DNA from 4 places in the Hymenobacter sp. M1-2 genome. Region 2 is predicted to be linked to each of the others. Evidence: riboswitches for the same ligand, from Rfam matches in the RefSeq annotation. Region 2 holds a riboswitch; each other region holds the start of a gene.

Region 1 (4,771 bases), on a different contig from region 2:
GCGCTGTGGTAAGTAGGATCGGCGAAGATGGCCAGGCGCTGCGCCTCGTTAAAGGCAATACCCCAGGCCGAATGGCGGGCGTTGGTAGCCAACAGCACCAGATTCTCAAACAAGGTCGGCTGCTGCACGGCCCATTCCACGGCCTGCTGCCCACCCAGTGAGCCGCCCAGCAGCGTATGAATTTGCAGCAGCGCCAGGTGTTCGCGTAGCGCCTCGTGGGCGGCCACCATATCCCGAATCGTCACCAGCGGAAACTGCTCGTAAAACGCCGGCTCATCGTCGGTGCGCGGCGTGAGCGGGCCGGTACTGCCGTAGCAGGAGCCCAGTACGTTGGCACACACGATAAACCAATCGGCGGGGTCGAAATAGCAGCCGGGCCCGAACAGGCCAGGCCACCAGCTCAACACGTCAGAATTGGCCGTGAGGGCGTGGCACACCCACACCACGTTGTCGCGGGAGGCATTGAGGCGGCCGTAGGTATGATAGGCAACTTCCACCCGTGGCAGCACGGCCCCACTTTCCAGCCGCAACGGACGAGGCAGCCGGAAAATATGTGGTTCGTCGCTCATAAAAAAGTCAGGTGAGTATTTAGTATTGGGTAGTTAGTACTGAGATGTTAGTAGTGAGTGAAAGAGCTGGAACGCTGGATGCTGGAGAATTGAACCACCGCCAACTACTCGATACTCACGTTTCAGTACTGAGTACTAACTACTCAGTACCCAATACTCAATACTTACCATAGCCCGAGGGCAGAGCCAGCAGAACTGGCTCCGCCCCGGCTATGGGCGGGCGGGTAGCGTCGATTCCCTCTCTCACAAAAAAAGCGACGGGCCGCCCGCGGACCGCGGGCTGGAAGTGGTGGCTGGTCGCCCTCTCAAAACGACCGTAGCTCAACCCCTCTCAATTACACTTCCAGCGGGGCGGCGTGTTCAAGTTCCGGCTCGGGCAGCAGCGTGCTGCCATTCTCTTCGGAAGGTAGCGGCGCGGCGGCGCGCACCGCGTCAAAAGCCTGCGCCAAGTCGGCGCGGATATCATTAAAATGCTCAATGCCTACCGACAGACGCAGCAGCGTGGGCGTTACGCCGGCCGCGCGCTGCTCCTCTTCGGAAAGCTGCTGGTGCGTGGTGGCCGAGGGCTGAATAATGAGCGTCTTGGCGTCGCCGACGTTGGCGAGGTGGCTAACAAGCTTCAGGTTGTCGATGAATTGCGTGGCCGTTTCTTTGCTGCCCTTGATGGCAAACGTGAGTACCCCGCCCGCGCCGCGCGTCAGGTATTTCTGCGCCAGGCTGTAGTAGGGGCTGCTTTTCAGGCCGGGATAGTTCACGGCTTCCACCTGCGGATGCTGCTCCAGCCAGGTCGCCACGCGCAGGGCGTTTTCTACGGTACGCTCCACGCGCAGACTCAGCGTTTCGAGGCCTTGCAGCAGCAGGAAGGAGTTGAATGGGCTCTGCGAAGGACCAAAGTCGCGCAGACCTTCCACTCGAGCCCGAATGATGAAGGCGATGTTGCCAAACGGCCCATTCTTGCCGAACACATCATTGAACACCAGCCCGTGGTAGCCTTCCGAGGGCTCCGTGAACTGTGGGAACTTGCCGTTGCCGAAGTCGTACTTGCCGCCGTCCACAATCACGCCGCCGATGCTGGTGCCGTGGCCACCAATCCATTTCGTGGCCGATTCTACTACGATGTGCGCGCCATGCTCCAAAGGCCGGAACAGGTAACCGCCCGCGCCAAAGGTATTGTCCACGATGAGCGGCAGGTCGTACTTTTCGGCAATGGCGGCAATGCGCTCAAAATCGGGAATGCTGAAGCTTGGGTTGCCGATGGTTTCGAGGTAGATGGCTTTGGTATTGCCGTCGATATGGTCCTCGAAGCTTTCGGGCCGGTCGCCATCGGCGAAGCGCACTTCAATGCCGAGACGCTTGAAAGCCACTTTGAATTGGTTGTAGGTGCCACCGTAGAGGTGGGCCGTGCTCACGAAGTTGTCGCCGGCCTGCAAAATATTGTTCAGCGCGATGAACTGTGCCGCCTGCCCCGACGATACGGCCAGCGCCGCTACACCGCCTTCCAGCGCCGCAATCCGCTGCTCGAATACGTCGGTGGTGGGGTTCATTAGGCGAGTATAAATGTTGCCAAACTCCTTTAGTGCAAACAGATTGGCGCCGTGCTCCGCATTCTTGAACACGTAAGAAGTGGTCTGGTGAATAGGCACGGCGCGGGAGCCGGTGGTGGGGTCGGGCTGCTGGCCAGCGTGGAGTTGAAGCGTCTCGAAGTGCAGGGCTGAAGTAGACATGGTGAGGCTGAGATGAGTATACTGTGGAGAAGGCAGTGAAGTGCAAGGAATGGGGCTGCAAGAGGCAGCGAGGCCACATCGGGACGGAGCCGCAAGAAGGCGCGACAAGCAAATCAGGATGCGAGAGGGCCACGAGGCGCCACCAAAGGGACACCGCCGATTAGGGCCGGGGCAAAGAAGGGGAGGAGGGCTGAGTAGCCGGAACTAGGCTAGCAACAGCAACAACACGCGCCGCAACAGCACATTCGCATTCGCTCGTAGCGGGGCACATTGGCCGCCACGGCGACCAGCGAAACGCGAAAACCCAACGGCCAGAAGTTGCGCAAGGCAGCGACTAGGGCGGCGGGGTTCAGAAAGGCGAAAGCGAAGGAGTTTTCCATGGTACTCTGAGTTATATGCCCCGCCAGCGGTAGCCGGTCGGGCAGGAATTGGCACCTTTCGCGCGGTCGAAGGTTGCCAGCGGGTCAAAGAGCCTGTTCTCTCGCCGCTTCTGTATAAATCTTATGAAACTACCCCGCCGCGAGCGGGGGAGTACCGAGTTGGTATTGCAAAGGTATAGGCATAGTTTTGATATTCGCAATAGCTGCGCAATATTTTTTATGAAGGCTTATCGGCACTGCTTCTCAGGTAGCGTTTCACCTGCTGTTATTGAAATGGAATTTGCTAGGGTAGTTCTACTGATGAATAAAATTCTGAAAAACAGTGATTTGCTGTCATGCCACAAACCAGATGAACGAGCAAAATAAGCTGGCCGCCTACACTACCCGAACCCGGACACCGCCTTTGTCTGCCACCTGTCTAGTGGCTGTGGCTTGCTTCGCGGCAAATTTGGATCAGTAAAAGGAGTCTGCGAAACCGATCATAAACCATAAAAAAGCCACTCCAAACGGAATGGCTTTTTAGGATATTTTCTGGAGGCGCGGAGGCTACAGCTTGGGTAGCGTGAGCACCTGGCCTACTTCAATATGGTCGGGGTTGGCGCCAATGGTGCTTTTATTGGCGTCGTAAATCTGGTGCCACTTGGCAGCGTCGCCGTAGTGGTTTTTGGCAATTTTTGAAAGCGAGTCGCCGCTAACCACGGTGTAGGTTTCGCCTTGCTCAGTGGCGCCGTTGGCGTTGCCGAAGAAGTCGGTAGCACCGCCCGTGGCGGGTTGCTTAGCTGGCTCGACCGGCTTTTTTTCGCCTTCGTTCGAGATGAAATCAAACAGTCCCATAGTCGTGCGTTGGTTTAGATGAGTGGGAAAAGTGCCGACTATCAGCCTGCTGGCAAGTCGTCAGGGCTTCTTACGCCGAGCCTGACCAGTAGGTTATGAAGCGGTACGGAGCAGCTCCAAGCTGGCTGAACATCTTGCTGCAAGCTCCCGTAAGAAGCGCAACACTGGCTCTTAATCTTGCCAGTTGGGCTCATCGGGGCCCTTCATAAGAACCTCCCAACCAACCCTACACCCCTATGAACACTCTCGCTAATCCTCTCCGGTACTTTGCTAGCCTCCTAATGCTGGTAGCCCTGTTCACGTCTGCCTGCGGCAGCAAAGAAGGCAAAGTAGAAGGCGTAAACATGCTCTACGGCGCCCAGAGCAAAGTTTGGAAGACCGATAAGGAGCTAAGCACCGCTGGCGACAAAGTGAAGCAAACCGACGCGCAGGAAGACGAGCGTATCACGTTCTTCGCCAATGGCCAATACGATATGTCCTCGCCTGCTTCCGGCAATGTGAAAGGCAAGTACGACTTCGACCAAGCCGGCAAAAAAATCACGATGACCCCCGACGGCGCCGCGCAAAGCAACACCTTCGACGTGGTAACCCTGACCGACGACAAGCTGACCCTCAAGAGCCCCGCCGGCGCCGAGCTACGCTTGGAAAAGGAGTAAGCTGCTGAATGAAGCTCTCCTATGAAGAAAAAAGCCCTTTCACGCCTGTGGAAGGGCTTTTTTATGTCGTTCAGAGACCCATGCCACCGAAAAAAACGGCATTGGCACAAGCTCAGGCACTCTTCTATGGAAAAGACTTAGTCCTGTAAGATTCGAACTCCCTTCGCGTTGCGCTTGCCGAAAATTCGGTTGATCCAGCGGGGTAGGAAGATGGCGCCTAGCACGAGATAGAGATAGTACGTGACGATGCGGTAAAGCAGCACCATAAAGTTGGTCATGGTAGGCGTACCGATGAACTTGCCAAAAAAGGTGGGAAACGCGCCTTCCGCAATACCCGCGCCGCCAGGCGTCACGGCAATGAGCAAGATGACTTTGTAGGTGAGGTTGCGGCCGAAAATCAGCCAGAACTCCGGCCACGTTACGTCTATAAACGCGGCAATGAGGCAGCCGATGACCAGGTAGCGGGCCGTCCAGACGAAGGCGGTACTCAAAGAGGCGCGCAGCCAGTACACCCAGCCATTGCCGCGCAGCTGGGTCGAGGCGAGCACCATTTCGTTGCCCATTTTGTAGGCCTTATTGCGCCAGCGCCGCAGCCCCCGCATCGAAAA
Region 2 (4,771 bases):
GCAGCAAGGGCCAAAAACTCATCGTGACGGTGTTTGGCTCAGCGTACGCCGTGGCTAAAATCCGGGACCTGGACCGCGCCGATGCCGTGGTCATGGCCTACCAAGAAAGTAAAAACGCCCAGGACGTGGCGGCAGAGGTGATTTTCGGCGGCATCTCGGCCAGCGGCCACCTGCCCGTGACGGTGAGCGACAAATACAGCTACGGCAAGGGCTTAGCCACACAAGGCGGCATTCGGCTGCGCTACAGCCAGCCCGAAGCCGTGGGCATGAACAACAACCTCGAAGCCCGCGTCGACTCCATCATGAACGGCGCCATTGCGGCTCGTGCGTTTCCCGGTGGCGAGGTGCTCATTGCCCGGCGCGGCACGGTGGTGATGCGCAAAAGCTACGGCACGCACTCCTTTGCCGATGCCCCCGCGCAGGCCGGCAAACCCAGCCGCGCCGTCCGCAACACCGACCTCTACGACTTGGCTTCCGTGACGAAGGTAGCCGCCGCACTGCCGGCCCTTATGCGGCTCCAGGACCAAGGCAAATTCAATCCCGACATGACCATGGGCCAGCTATTCCCGGAACTGGCCGGCACCAACAAGCAAGACCTGAAGCTGCGCGACGTACTCACCCACCAAGCTCGCCTCAAAGCCTGGATTCCGTTCTGGAAAGACTACACCAAGCCGCGCGGCATCTTCAACGCTCTGTTCGGCAAAAGCCCCGACGCGAAGGACGTGTCCACCACCAAACCCTCGGAACTAAGCCGCCGCTACTTCCGCCCCGATTCATCGGCCCGCTTCCCGCTACACGCGGGCCCCAAGCTGTGGGCGCGCAAGGACTTCCCAGCGCGGATTGTGAAAGCCATTGCCGAGTCGCCGCTGAATGAGAAGCCGGGGTATGTGTACTCCGATTTGTCATTCATTCTATACCCGCGCTTCGTGAAATCCGCCAGCGGCAAGCCCCTCAACCAGTTCATCACCGACGAAATCTACCGGCCGCTGGGCGCCACCACACTCGGTTACAACCCCACGCGCCGCTTCCCGCTCAGCCGCATTGCCCCCACCGAGTACGATTCGCTGTTTCGCCACGGCCAGCTCCACGGCACCGTACACGACGAAGGCGCGGCTCTGCTCGGCGGCCTCTCCGGCCACGCCGGCCTTTTTGGCTCCGCCAACGACCTGGCCAAGCTGGTGCAGCTCTACGCCTGGAACGGTCGCTACGGCAACCAACAGATACTGAAGTCCGAAACTCTGGCCGAGTACACCAAGTGCCAGTTCTGCCCCGACAACCGCCGCGCCCTCGGCTTCGACCGGCCCGCCACCAACCCGGCCGTGAACTCCGCCAAAAGCGCCTCGCCACTCAGCTACGGCCACACCGGCTACACGGGCACCTATTTCTGGGTCGACCCCAAGGAGGAAATCATGTGCATCGTGCTTACCAACCGCGTGAACCCCACGCGCCGCAACAATAAAATCTCGGAGCTGAACGTGCGCACCAACGTGCTGCAAGTGACGCTGGAAAGTGTGCGACCGGTGCAGAAGCAAACTGTAGAAACAACGGTAGAGGAATAACTTTCCAAGAGGTTCTACAGCCCAAAAACGCAGCGGCTCGCGGAGGATATTCTTCTGCGGGCCGCTGCGTTTTCTCTGAGATTATGTGGCGGCACCCTGTCATGCCGAGTGCAGGAAGCATCTGGCTAATGTCGTAACCGATGCTAGCGCGACGGCTGCACTCAGCATGTCAGGACGCGCTGTCCCCGGTGGTCAAGTAGAACAAACGTCTACACAATCTGTGTACGGGCAAGCCTTACACTATTGACATTCTTCCAGCCCCGGAGGGGCGACATATCGGTAGTATTTAGCGAGAAGAGAAAGAACAAGCCCTGTAGGGGCGACACGCCATTAGGGCCTAAACCAGTGTCGCCCCTACAGGGCTTAGGAGATAGTGTGCTGTCGTGGGCTACCGATATGCCGCCCCTCCGGGGCTGGAAAATTCTGACTGAGCAAGTCGTAACAAGATTCAAAACAAGCAGTTGGTCTAAGCTCTCATCACGCAATTCTAAGCCCCGATTTCTTAACAATTTGGCTATGTGGCTTTATTGAAATTCATCTACTACATTTGAGCACCAATTCTTTACCTATAAAAGGATTGTTTTTATACAGAGGCGTGGAGAGACAGGCTCGACGAAACGCCGGCAACCCCCAGTGACAAGCTGGAACGGTGCCAACTCCTGACCATATAAAAACAAGTTGCCGTGGACACCTTCTTTCCCTCCCCTGCCCTACCGCCCCACCTCGTTGCTAGCCTGCGAATGTGTTGTTGCGTCGCGTGTCCGGCCGGGAGTGGTTGTTGAAGGACCCACACGTTTCCTCTTCCAGTTTGCGCTTACGGTAGGCTAGTCCAGCCCTGAAGCGCTCCAGCACTGGCTGCTTGCCTGACTGCGTATCGCGTTTTCCCGCTACCGCGCCTTTCCTCTTTTCTGTCTTTCGGGTTAAGCCTTGGCCTTATGTGCCTTGGTGCTTAGCGTGCTTGCCTGAAGCAAACGCGGCCGTACGGCTGCACAGCTGGGTGGCAGAAGTTGGAGAAGAGGTCCATGGTAGCTGCCGCGCGTGAACTGCGAAGAGGGCCTTTTCGCCTTCTCTTCCATTCACACTTTTACTTTTTCTTCATGAGCAATCAATTGCAAGTACTCACCCGTGAGCAGGCCCCGGAGGGCGCCAAAGCCACTTTCGATGGCCTGCGCGGCAAGCTGGGTTTCGTGCCCAACTTGTACGCCACCTTCGCCCATTCGGCGCAGGCTCTCAATGGGTCCATCGGTTTCGGTACGGCTTTGAGCCAAGGCGAGCTAAGCGGCCGCGAAATTGAAACGATATACCTGGCCGCCTCCGAAGCCAATGAGTGCGACTACTGCGTGGCCGCCCACACCACCGTCGGTAAGCTCCAGGGTCTGACCGAAGAAGAAACCATTGCCGTGCGCACCGCCAGCAGCACCGATACCCGCCTCAACGCGCTGGCGGCCCTGACGCTGAGCATCGTCGGCAACAACGGCCACCCATCGCAGGAAACGCTCGACGAGTTTTTCGCGGCCGGCTACAGCAAAGCGGCCCTTGTGGAGCTGATTGGGGTGGTGGCGCTCAACACCTTCAACAACTACGTGCAACACATTGCCCAAGTGCCTACCGACTGGCCCGCCGCGCAGCCCTTACCCGCTTAGCCTAAACTCACCCGTTTTCTGCCATTCCAAACCAGTTTTTCATGAGCCAGATTTTAGAGGAAGTTCTCGACGCCAATCAGCAGTACCAAGCCAGCTTCGGCGAAAAAGGCGGCTTGGCGCTGCCTCCGGCTCGCCGTTTCGCCATTCTCACCTGCATGGATGCCCGCCTCGACCCGGCCAAGTATGCTGGTCTGGCCGAAGGTGATGCCCACGTTATCCGCAACGCTGGCGGCCGGGCCAGCGACGACGCCATTCGCTCTCTGGTCATTTCCTACAAACTGCTGGGCACCAAGGAATTCTTCGTCATCCACCACACCGACTGCGGCATGGCGCTTTTCACCGACGACATCATCCGCGACCTGCTGGCTAACAGCCTGGAAACGGCCACCGTCGATGAAACTGGCTGGCATGATGTCGGCCAGGGTCCCGGTTCGACGGAAGCGCGCCACATTGCTTTCCTCACCTTCAAAAACCTAGAGCAAAGCGTGGTCGATGACGTACAGCGTATTCGGCAGCACCCGCTGGTACCGGCCACCATTCCGGTGTACGGCTACATCTACGACGTGAAAACTGGTCAACTCATTGAAGTGCCGGCTGCTACGCAAATTGGGCGGGCCAGTTAAAGCTTATTCCGCCTCATTCGAGAAGCCTCGGTCTAATGGTCGGGGCTTTTTTGTTTCTCTCAGTGTTTCGCAGGGTTAGGCGCAGAGATTCGCAGTGTCAGGCAATGGGAGCAGAGAATCTTACGTGGAATAACGGGTACAAATTCCTAGCTTAAAGGCCCACCAACGCTCTTCCCATGCTAGGATTAATGATGAACGAGCCTCTGCGCATCGCAGGGCTGCTGGAATACGTCGCCAAGTGGCATTCTGATACTGAAATTGTGTCGCGCCTGCCCGAGGGGGTGTTGCACCGCTACACGTACGCTGGCCTGAGCCAGCGCAGCAAGCAGCTGGCCAATGCGCTGGTTGGTCTGAGCGTGAGTATTGGCGACCGGGTGGGCACCTTGGCCTGGAACACGCACCGCCACTTGGAGCTATATTATGCGGTGTCGGGCAGCGGGGCCGTGTGCCATACCATCAACCCGCGCCTGTTTCCCGAGCAGCTCGTCTACATCATCAACCACGCCCAGGACCGCGTAATTTTCTTCGATCTTACGTTCCTGCCCCTGGTGGAAAAACTGGCGTCGCACTGCCCGCTGGTGAAAGACTGGGTGCTAATGACGGACCGCGCCCACATGCCCCAAACCCCGGAAGGAGAGACCAGTAATCTGCCCAACCTCCGCTGCTACGAAGACCTGCTGGCGGCCGAGTCGGCGGAATACGAGTGGCCCGTGTTCAACGAAAATACGGCGTCTTCGCTCTGCTACACCTCCGGCACCACCGACCAGCCCAAGGGCGTACTCTACTCCCACCGCTCCACGTTGCTCCACTCCTACGCCGCCTCCCTGCCCGACTGTTTCAACTGCTCGGCCCGCGACGTCGTCTTGCCGGTGGTGCCCATGTTTCACGTCAATGCCTGGGGCATTCCGTACGCGGCGCCGCTCAATGGCTGCAAGCTCGTGCTGCC
Region 3 (4,771 bases), on a different contig from region 2:
TTTTGCTTTACCGTTTCGGCGAAGTCCACGAGGCGCTCGGTGGCGTCGGGGCGACGGTTGAGCAGCACGTCTTCTACCAGTTCCAGCAGGTCCTGGGGCACTTCGTCGTACACGGCCAGCTGGCTCGGGTTCACGATGCCCATATCCAGTCCGGCCCGGATGGCGTGGTAGAGGAAAGCCGAGTGCATGGCCTCGCGCACCACGTCGTTGCCGCGGTAGGAAAAGCTGATGTTCGAGACGCCGCCGCTGGTGAGGGCGCCGGGCAGGTTTTGCTTGATCCAGCGGACTGCCTCAATGAAGTCCAGCGCATAGTTGCGGTGTTCCTCCATGCCGGTGCCCACGGTCAGGATGTTGGGGTCGAAGATGATGTCCTCGGCCGGGAAACCGACTTCGTTCACCAGGATGTCGTAGCTGCGCTTACAGATTTCGATGCGCTTCTCGAAGGAGTCGGCCTGGCCGTTTTCATCGAAGGCCATGACCACCATAGCGGCGCCGTACGCCCGCACGGTGCGGGCGCGCTCCTTGAACACCTCTTCGCCTTCTTTCAGTGAAATGGAGTTGACGATGCTCTTGCCCTGCACGCACTTGAGGCCGGCTTCCAGCACGCTCCACTTCGAGGAATCAATCATGATCGGCACCCGCGAAATGTCGGGCTCCGAGGCAATGAGGTTGAGGAACGTCGTCATGGCCTGCTCCGAGTCGAGCATGCCTTCGTCCATGTTCACATCAATGACCTGAGCGCCGCCTTCCACCTGGTCGCGGGCTACTTGCAGAGCCTGCTCGTAAGCGCCGGTACGGATAAGCCGCGCAAAAGCGCGGGAGCCGGTCACGTTGCACCGCTCCCCTACGTTCACGAAGAGGCTGTCGGCGGTGATGTTGAATGGCTCCAGACCACTCAGGCGGGTGACCGAGCTAGAAATTAGCTCCCCTCCTTTTTTCGAGGAGGGGTTGGGGGTGGTTGAGTTAGAGCTAAAATCTATTTGGCCAGAGTTGTTCAACGATTGAACCACCCCCAACCCCTCCTTGAAAAAAGGAGGGGAGCTAATTTCTAGCTCTAGTTTTCTAGGCTCGTACTTCTCCGCCAGCCGAGCCAGCTCGGCAATGTGCTGCGGCGTGGTGCCACAACAACCACCCACCACCGTCACCAGGCCTTCCTTGAGGTAGTTTTCTACCACCCCCGCAAATTCCTGCGCCGACTCATCGTAACCGCCGAAGGCATTGGGCAGGCCGGCATTCGGGTAAGCGGAGATATGGACGTCCGCAATGCGGCTCAGCTCCTTGATATAGACTTGCAACTGGTCGGCGCCGAGGGCGCAGTTCAGGCCCACGCTCAGCAGCGGCAGGTGCCGAATGGAATTCCAGAAAGCTTCTACCGTCTGGCCGGAGAGTGTGCGGCCCGAAGCGTCGGTAATGGTACCCGAAATCATGACGGGCACCACGCGGCCACCTTCGTCGAAGAACTTCTGCACCGCAAATAGCGCCGCTTTGGCGTTAAGCGTATCAAAGATGGTTTCGATGAGCAGCGCGTCGGAACCGCCGTCTACCAGGCCACGCACTTGCTCGTGGTAGGCTGTAGCTAGCTCATCAAATGTCACGGCGCGGAAGCCGGGTCGGTTCACATCCGGCGACAAAGAAGCAGTGCGGTTGGTAGGCCCAACGGCGCCAGCCACGAAACGCGGCTTCGCTGGATTCTGCGCAGTAAACTCGTCGGCCACTTCTTTCGCAATGCGCGCCGACTCGTAGTTCAGCTCGTACACAATGTGTTCTAGGCCGTAATCGGCTTGCGCGATGGTGGTACCGCTGAACGTGTTGGTTTCCACCATATCGGCACCGGCCGCGAAATAATCAGCGTGGATACCTTTAATGATGTCGGGCCGCGTGATGCTGAGCAGGTCATTGTTGCCGCGCAGGGGCTTGGGATGATCTGCGAAGCGCGCGCCGCGGAAATCTTCCTCGCTCAACGTGTGGCGCTGAATCATGGTGCCCATGGCGCCGTCGAGAATGAGCAGGCGCTGCTGGAGGATATCGTGTAGCGGAGAGTGGGGCTGGACGGTCGTGGGCATATCGGCTCTAAAAGAAAACGGGCAACGAAAAAGTGCCTATCCAGAAAGAGCCGCGCGAAGCGAGTCCGTACTTATCTTCTTCCGCTGGTGGCGAAATGGGAGTTGGCACCTTGTTTTATTTCAGGTTGCCAAGACGTCGTCGGGCCCAGTCCCTCGGTCTTTCTGGATAAGTAGCAAGGCGAAGATACTGCCCGAACTTCCGGAAAGCAAGAACCCCAACCGTGAAGCCAAGGTCGGGGTTCTTCTGGGCGGTTTAACGCCAGGCTTATAAACATTAATCCTTCTTAACGCAGTTGGGGACAGTTTTGCCCTCTTTCTTCTTGGTACCCTGCTGCTCGTAGCCTTTCCAACATGGTGCCTTTTTCTCTGCCATGATACCTTTTGCTTTATGTGAATGAATACAATAGGGAGATACTAGCAATACGTGCTCAACTATAAGGTGTTCCTATAAAACTTTGCACTTCAACATCTAGCGTGGTTACCTCTATCTTGCTGACGTTGACAATTTATTAGCACTTCTACTCCTAAGCTATAACGTTTGATGAGAGTTCTGTTTTGGTTGTCGGTGGTGCTGGCCTTCGGCTTTGCGGCCTCAGCCCAGGTGCTGCCCGCTACGCCCGGCACCGGTTTAAAAGGCGAGTACTATAATGGCCGCAACTTCGAACGGCTCGCCTTCACGCGCACCGACCCTACCGTCGACTTCAACTGGACCTACACCCCACCCGCACCCGGCCAACCACCCGCTCGCTTTATGGCTCCGGGGCCCGGCTTGGATGGCACCGACTTTTCAGTTCGCTGGACCGGCCACCTGTACGCTCCCATCACGGGCATGTATACCTTTCAGGCCACCACCGACGATGGAATGCGCGTGTGGGTGGGCGGCAAAAGGCTCCTGAACTCCTGGCGAGGGCAACCTGCTACGCAGTATACCATGCAAGTACGGCTGGAAGCGGGCCGCTATTATCCGCTCCGAGTGGAATACTACCAAGTGGAGTACGATACCCGGGCCTTGCTGACTTGGAAGCTCCCGAACTCCACCGAAGAACCCCGGCCTATTCCAAGCGCCCGGCTGTATACCACGCTACCCACATCGGCCAAGCCACTACCGGCGGCCGCTCCAAAGCCTACTGGCGGTACCATTAGCATCGTGCCCGGTCCGCCGGGCAGCCGGCCCGTTACCGCCACCCCCGTACAGCCCAGCGCGGGCGTAACTGTACCCGGCAAGCTCCCCGACGGCATCGGACTTCAAGCCACATACTATGCTAGCTCGGTGCGCGGGCCGGCCGTGCACAGCCGCGTAGAGCCGGTGCTGAACGTAACGTGGCGGGGCAGCGCCCCGGCGCCCGGCGTGCCAAGCCAGGGCTTCTCCGTGCGCTGGACCGGCTACGTGTATGCCCCAGAGTCGGGGCTGTATGTGTTTCATACCGAGTGGGATGACGCCACTGACATTTCCTTCGCGGGGGCCAACGTCTTGAGCATGGAAAAGTATGAGCCGGAGTACTTTGCGCCGCGCAAGCCGCCCATTCCGGTTGATATGGTGCAGAGCCTCACAGCTGGCCACTTTTACCAGATTGACCTCGCCTACAAGAACGTACAGGGCGTATCCCGGGCGGTGCTGTCGTGGGTGCGACCGTCGGCGATGGGCGGACCTACCACGCTGGAGCAGGCGTTTGATGCAGCTAAGCGCCTCGGCCCCACAGTGGTGCCCAAGCAGTATCTGTATCCTGAGCTGCCCCGGCCGCTGCCCGAACCACCGGCTGCGCCAGTAGTTGCTAGCCGCCAGCCGCCCAAGCCCACTGTTGCTGCTAAACTTGCGGCTCCTCGTCCAGCTGCGCCGCGTGTCACGCGCCCAGTTACTCGTCCAGCCGCTCGTCCAGCATTGCCCGCCGGACCTTCGGTTGATACGGTGGTCCTGCCGGATCTGGCCGCTTTGAGCCGGGGCGCGGCGGTTACGCTGCCCAATTTGTACTTCACACAGAGTACGGCCTCACTGCTGCCAACTTCCCGGCCCATGCTCAATGCCTTGGCTCGCCGGCTACGGGAACAGCCGAGCCTGCGCCTGGAAATAGCCGGCCACACCGACAACGTGGGCGAGCCTGCTCTCAACTTGCGCCTTTCCGATCAGCGGGCCCGCGTGGTACGGCAATATTTGGTGCAGCAAGGCATTGATTCCGTGCGACTCACGGCCCGCGGCTACGGCGGCACTCGTCCCGTGGCCGACAACCGAGACCCGCAGCAACGCCCACGCAACCGGCGGGTGGAGGTAGTAGTACAATAGTGAGGCACTTACCTCTCCCCTGGATTACTCTTTTGTTATCGTGGCGAAAGGTGAATGCGCCAGAAGCCCGCTAAAACTCGAATAGCTAGGTTTTGTTTTTAACTGCTGGCATAATTTTTCCTCCCGGCTGCCACGGCGGGTAGGGGTACAGTCCTTATTCTGTATCTTACGGCTCACTGCGCGTTCTTCTGTCGACATCTATTTGATTATCAATCTTGCCGCTCTTCTACCACCGCTTCTCTTATTCTTCGCTGTTTCTGCTCCTGCTACTAGTTGGAGCACAGTCTGTTTGGGCGCAACAGGTGGTTGTCACGGGCCGCATAACAGAGGCCGCTACGGGCAAACCCGTGCCTTTCGCCTCAGTATTCGTACCAGGTACCACTTCCGGCGCCACGGCCGATGAAAATGGTCGGTATCGGTTGAGCACTGC
Region 4 (4,771 bases), on a different contig from region 2:
GTTAAGTGAATTAGAAGGCTAGTGTTAGTAGTCGTGCAACGATTTTTACCACCCCGGCCTGCGGCCACCACTCCTTGCAAAAAGGAGGGATGCTAGAAATTAGCTTTAAAGCTAGTTCCCCCTCTCCCCTAGGAGAGGGGGCTAGGGGGTGAGGCCCCGAGGCCCTACTTCAGCAGGTCTTCCAGCACCACGGACACGTAGTACAGGCCGCCGACTTGCGGTAGGCCGTAGCCCTGGCTGTAGTAGCGGTTGAAGAGGTTGGAGCCGCCTAGTTTCACGGTCGATTTCAGCTCGGGCAGGCGGTAGGAAACTTGCGCGTCGAAGGTGTGGAAGGCGGGAATCCAGGTATCGCCGGCGAAACCTTGCTCCCACCAGGTGCGGTCTTGCCAGCGCCAGGTGACGGTGAAGCCCACGTGGTCAGTGAGCTTGGCGTTGCTGAAGGATACGTTGGTGCGGTTTTCGGGCGAGTTGAAGAAGTTGCGGCCTTTGGCTGTCACTTCGGGGTCGGAGAGCTTCTTGCCGGTGTTCTTGTCCTTGCCTTCCTGGTAAGTGTAGTTGGTGCTGAGGCGGAAGCCGCGCGGGAAAGCATAATCCACGCCCAGGCCCACGCCGTTCACCAAAATTTCGTCGGCTTTATTGAGGTTGATTTGGTAGCGGATGGAGGTTTGAGGCTCAGCCAGGTCCGTTACGTTGCCATTGATGGGCTGAATGAAATTCTGGTTGGCAATGAAGTCGGAGTAGCGGCTGTGGAAGTAGAAGGCATCCACGAATAGCGACTGCGCCACTACCGACTTATAGCCCACTTCCCAGGTGGCTATTTTCTCGGTCTCGATGACCTTTGGCGTGTACTGCACCAAATCGGCTGGGTTTCTGCTGGTGCGATAGGCCAGCACGGAAGCTTCGGTGTAAGCTGGGTTGTCGAAGAGGTTGGCGCGGTTGGCAATCAGCTCGGTGCCGCCTAGCTCGCTCAGGCCAGTAGGAGTGATATTGTAGGCGAACAAGTTGCCGGGCGAAGGATTGCGGAAAGCCGTTTGGTAGGAGCCGCGCAGGTTGTGCGTCTTAAAGGTCAGCACCGCCGAGCCGCGAGGCGTGAAGCCGCCGTCAAGATACTCGTTCTTGTCGTAGCGGGCGGCGAAGGTGGGGCGTAGGCTCAAGTCCTCGGCCAGTGGGAAGGTGCGGGCCAGCTGGACGTAGCCGCCATATTCCTCCACCGTATATTCTTTCCCTTCGGCATCGAGCGGAAACAGTGTGCGGTTCGATTCGAGGTTGTAGCGCCGGAAGTGGCCGCCCACCAGCAAATCCACGAACTGGAACTGGTTTTTGAAGTTGTACATGCCTTCCGCGTGCCACAGGTCGGAGTTTTCAACCTGCCGGGCCCCGCCTTCCGTGTTGAGCGTGTTGGCGACGGTGTTCCTTACTTCGTTTAAGGCAGCCGTGCCGGGTTGCAGGCGGTTCCGGTCGGCGTAGGCGCGGGCCACGGCCGTGTTGGCAGCCGTTATGCCGGGCACCTGGCCGTCGTAGGCCGCCACGTAGTCCTTGGCCCAGGTGGTGTTGGAGCTGTAGGCGTTATTGAGGGCGCGAGCTACGGTGCCCGTGCCGTAGCCTTCGGCCGTTTGCTGCGTGGTGTAGCCGCGCAGGTAGAAGTTGTCGGCGCGCAGCTCCAGCTTGGCCTGAGTCCGCTCGTAATCGGGGTAGTACACGCGCTGTCCAGCGGTCTGAATCAGGTTGCCTTTGCCGTAGTTCACCAAGCCAATGGCTTCCAGCTTATCGGTGATGCGGTAGTGCAGGGCGCCTCCCAAACGCAGGTTCTCGGCGTCGGTGTCCAGCAAATCCTGCTCCCGGTAGCCGGTGCGCGTTACGCGCGTGCCGCGTAGCGCGGAAGTCGCCGAAATAGCGTTGTCGATGGTGATGGCGTTGGCAAATTCGTCGCCGTAAACGTTCAGGCCGTCGTAGAGCGGGTTGGTGTCGCGGGTGCCGGGCTCGAAGCCGGCCGCCCGGCCCCGGTCGCGCCGGTCCTGCGCGTCGTTGGCAACCCAGTCGGTGGCATCGAAGTAAGCGGCATTCACCTTGAAGGCAAACCGGTCGTTGAACGACTTGGCGTAGCGGATGGCGTAGTCGGTGAGCAGCGTGGGGTTGTCGACGGCCGAGGAGTTCACGTTGTTGAGGCCGTTGCGAATCTGCACGCTCAGGCCCTGGTACTCAAATGGGTCCTTGGTGGTCGTGAGCACGATGCCGTTGAGGGCGTCGGGGCCGTAGAGGGCCGAAGCCGCGCCGGGTACCACTTCTATATTGTCGATATCCAGCTCCGAAGCCCCGGCCACGTTGCCGAAACCGAAGCCCAGGCCCGGCGAGCGGGTATCCATGCCATCGAGCCACTGCACCACGCGGGTGTTGTTGTTGGCCCCAAACCCGCGCAGGTTCACCGACTTAAAGTTGATGCTCTGCGTGCCCAGGTCCACGCCTTTCACATTGTTGAGGGCGTCCCAGAAGTTAGCCGCACCCGTCTCCCGAATGCTGCGCGCATCGAGCTTCTCCACCGTCACCGGCGACTTCAAAATGCTCTCCGGCACCCGGCTCGCCGACACCACCACTTCCTGCGTCAGCACGCCGCCTTCGGCCAGTGCCACGCTCACCGGCGTGCCAGCCGCAGCCTCGCGCTCCACCGACTGGTAGCCGATGAGGCTGAACACCAGCCGCACGCTTTCGGATGCTGCGTTGATGCTGAAATTGCCCTCCCGGTCGGTAGCCGTGCCGGTGCGTGTGCCTTTCACTACCACGTTTACGCCCGTGAGGCCGGCCCCCGTGCCCGCGTCCGTCACGCGGCCGGTTATGGTAGCCGTTTGGGCTTGCGCCAGCAGTTGAGTCGGCCAGGCAAAAAGTAGCGTCAGCAACGCGAAGAGATATAGTTTGTTCATGTGCAAGAAGGTTGAGCCACCGACAGCGTGCTGGCGGCTAGAAATACAGAAAGAGGGAGGGAAGGAAAGATAGCTAACTCGTCGGTGAAACGGTTAGGGCGCAGCCAGAACGCGGGATAAAGCCGCACTCAGTTTCGAGAGGGTACACCAGAGCCGAGAAGATTCAGGCCGGTTGGGCGGAGCATATATGCTACCGCCAATAGCAGAGCCCAAGCCTTAAGACCGCGCATGTATTAGCTCCCGAACGAGGAGGTGCGGAACCCACGGCAGCCGGAAATGGAGGAGTGGATCAGCAACAACAACCCACTACCTCCGTGCTACAGACGGCGGCTTGGGCATAGCTCATTTGCGGCGTAGCCACAAAGCAAAAAAGGTGAGCAGAATTGTTGGCGGAGGTGTCCACAGCAACGTGTTTTTATATGGTCAGGAGTTGGCACCGTTTCGGATGATCCGAGGGTTGCCGGCGTTTCATAGAGCCTGTCTCTCCACGCCTCTGTATAAAAACAATCCTTTGTGGGGAAAGAATTGATGGGCTAAAGGTAAAGCCGCATTCCTCAAACGCCCAAATTTTATTCAAAAATTGCCATTGAGCCCGTCCTAGTAAAGCAGGATCAAAGCATGTCGCGTACCGGGCAGGCGGCTTTCCACCGCCCTGACTAATGCTACCCGCTCACCCATATTGCGAAGCAGCTTCCTAGCGGCTCTAGGTTTGTATAACACGACCTCCCATAAGGTAAAAATTGGCAGTGCGCCATACGCCGCGTCGCGCTTGGCACAGGGCCATCCACTCCAGCAGAAGCTTATCCCAGGAGTACCTTGCGAAAAAAATATTCAAGGGCCCTCCAATTTTGGAGGGCCCTTGAATATTTTTTTCGCAAGGTACTCCTCATTTGAAGTCGTGCTTTGATAATCGCGAACTCGCTCACCAAAGACCGAATAGCGAGCCCGCCTCCTAAGCAGCGGCCGATGGCGGCACTTCTACAGAAAAGTTGTGGCGGCTTGCCAGGCTACAGTGTCTCGGCGGATGTCGCCGGGGGCGGAGCCGTTGCCGAGCAGCATACCGCCCCAGTGCATGCGCATGTAGTCGGCGGTAAGGCGGAGCATGTCGTGCAGGGGCTGGGCTTCGGGGGCATCGCCGCTGCTGCTCACGATGGCGTGTAGCGTTTTGCCGGCTAGCTGGGGCCGGAGGTTGAGGTCCGGGACGCGCATCCAGCCGCTCCAATGGTCGAAATAGAGCTTGGCGGGGGCGGGCAGCGCGTACCAGTACAGGGGTGCTACTACCACAATGTCGGTGGCCCAGAGCGTGGCTTCGAGCAGCGTGGCGGCGGCCCCTTCCGGGGCGGGATAGGTGCCGGGCGCCGGCGCGTGGCGCAGGTCCTCGAAGGGCGGCAGCGGATGGTCATCTAGCCGTAGCCAACGCTGTGCGGCGGTAGCCGGTAAAGAGCCCGCCGCGTGGCGGGCCAGGATTTCACTGTTGCCGGCTTCGCGGGGGCTGGCGAGTAGGAAAAGAAAGCGGAATTCGGAAGACATGAGGCTGGTTTAAGGCGCAGTAGAAACAACTTAGGTGCTTAGATGAGCACGTTGTCGAACTGCATTTCCTGCTTCAGCGAGTTGATGAAGCAGTCGAAGAACAGGGGCTGTTTCTTGTTTTTAAGTCGCGCCACGTACTCGCGCTTGTGCAGGCCCGTGGAGTTAATGCGCACGGCGCGCAGCTCGCCCGAGGCCAGGTAGGGCCGGACCGCCCAGGCCGCAATCACCTTCACGCCCATGCCGGCTTTGGTGAGCTCCATAGCGGCTTCGGTGAAAGGCACCGGCAGCACCTTGCGCGGCGTGACGCCTGCCGGCTCCAGTACCTG

What was found. A riboswitch is a leader RNA that binds a small molecule or an ion and turns the genes downstream of it on or off. The one in region 2 is predicted to bind S-adenosylmethionine.
Region 1: it holds a riboswitch for S-adenosylmethionine, as region 2 does, so the genes downstream of both, ACYSMN_RS24830 (O-acetylhomoserine aminocarboxypropyltransferase/cysteine synthase family protein) here and ACYSMN_RS20850 (carboxymuconolactone decarboxylase family protein) in region 2, are expected to answer to the same signal.
Region 3: it holds a riboswitch for S-adenosylmethionine, as region 2 does, so the genes downstream of both, metH (methionine synthase) here and ACYSMN_RS20850 (carboxymuconolactone decarboxylase family protein) in region 2, are expected to answer to the same signal.
Region 4: it holds a riboswitch for S-adenosylmethionine, as region 2 does, so the genes downstream of both, ACYSMN_RS00835 (TonB-dependent receptor) here and ACYSMN_RS20850 (carboxymuconolactone decarboxylase family protein) in region 2, are expected to answer to the same signal.

The regions. Positions count from the first base shown of each region.
Region 1 covers NZ_JBTYZO010000041.1:10,731-15,501, reverse strand. The annotation lists gene metX (homoserine O-acetyltransferase MetX) at 1-569, opposite strand, end outside; gene ACYSMN_RS24830 (O-acetylhomoserine aminocarboxypropyltransferase/cysteine synthase family protein) at 905-2,293, opposite strand; SAM riboswitch class I at 2,682-2,794, opposite strand; gene ACYSMN_RS24825 (LysM peptidoglycan-binding domain-containing protein) at 3,220-3,507, opposite strand; gene ACYSMN_RS24820 (lipocalin family protein) at 3,744-4,163, shown strand; gene ACYSMN_RS24815 (lysylphosphatidylglycerol synthase transmembrane domain-containing protein) at 4,301-4,771, opposite strand, start outside.
Region 2 covers NZ_JBTYZO010000025.1:46,783-51,553, forward strand. The annotation lists gene ACYSMN_RS20845 (serine hydrolase domain-containing protein) at 1-1,559, shown strand, start outside; SAM riboswitch class I at 2,140-2,233, shown strand; gene ACYSMN_RS20850 (carboxymuconolactone decarboxylase family protein) at 2,657-3,202, shown strand; gene ACYSMN_RS20855 (beta-class carbonic anhydrase) at 3,244-3,825, shown strand; gene ACYSMN_RS20860 (3-(methylthio)propionyl-CoA ligase) at 4,002-4,771, shown strand, end outside.
Region 3 covers NZ_JBTYZO010000032.1:35,677-40,447, reverse strand. The annotation lists gene metH (methionine synthase) at 1-2,063, opposite strand, end outside; SAM riboswitch class I at 2,132-2,236, opposite strand; gene ACYSMN_RS23220 (PA14 domain-containing protein) at 2,605-4,341, shown strand; gene ACYSMN_RS23215 (DUF5686 and carboxypeptidase-like regulatory domain-containing protein) at 4,557-4,771, shown strand, end outside.
Region 4 covers NZ_JBTYZO010000001.1:178,966-183,736, forward strand. The annotation lists gene ACYSMN_RS00835 (TonB-dependent receptor) at 165-2,915, opposite strand; SAM riboswitch class I at 3,328-3,419, opposite strand; gene ACYSMN_RS00840 (flavodoxin family protein) at 3,894-4,445, opposite strand; gene ACYSMN_RS00845 (LysR family transcriptional regulator) at 4,484-4,771, opposite strand, start outside.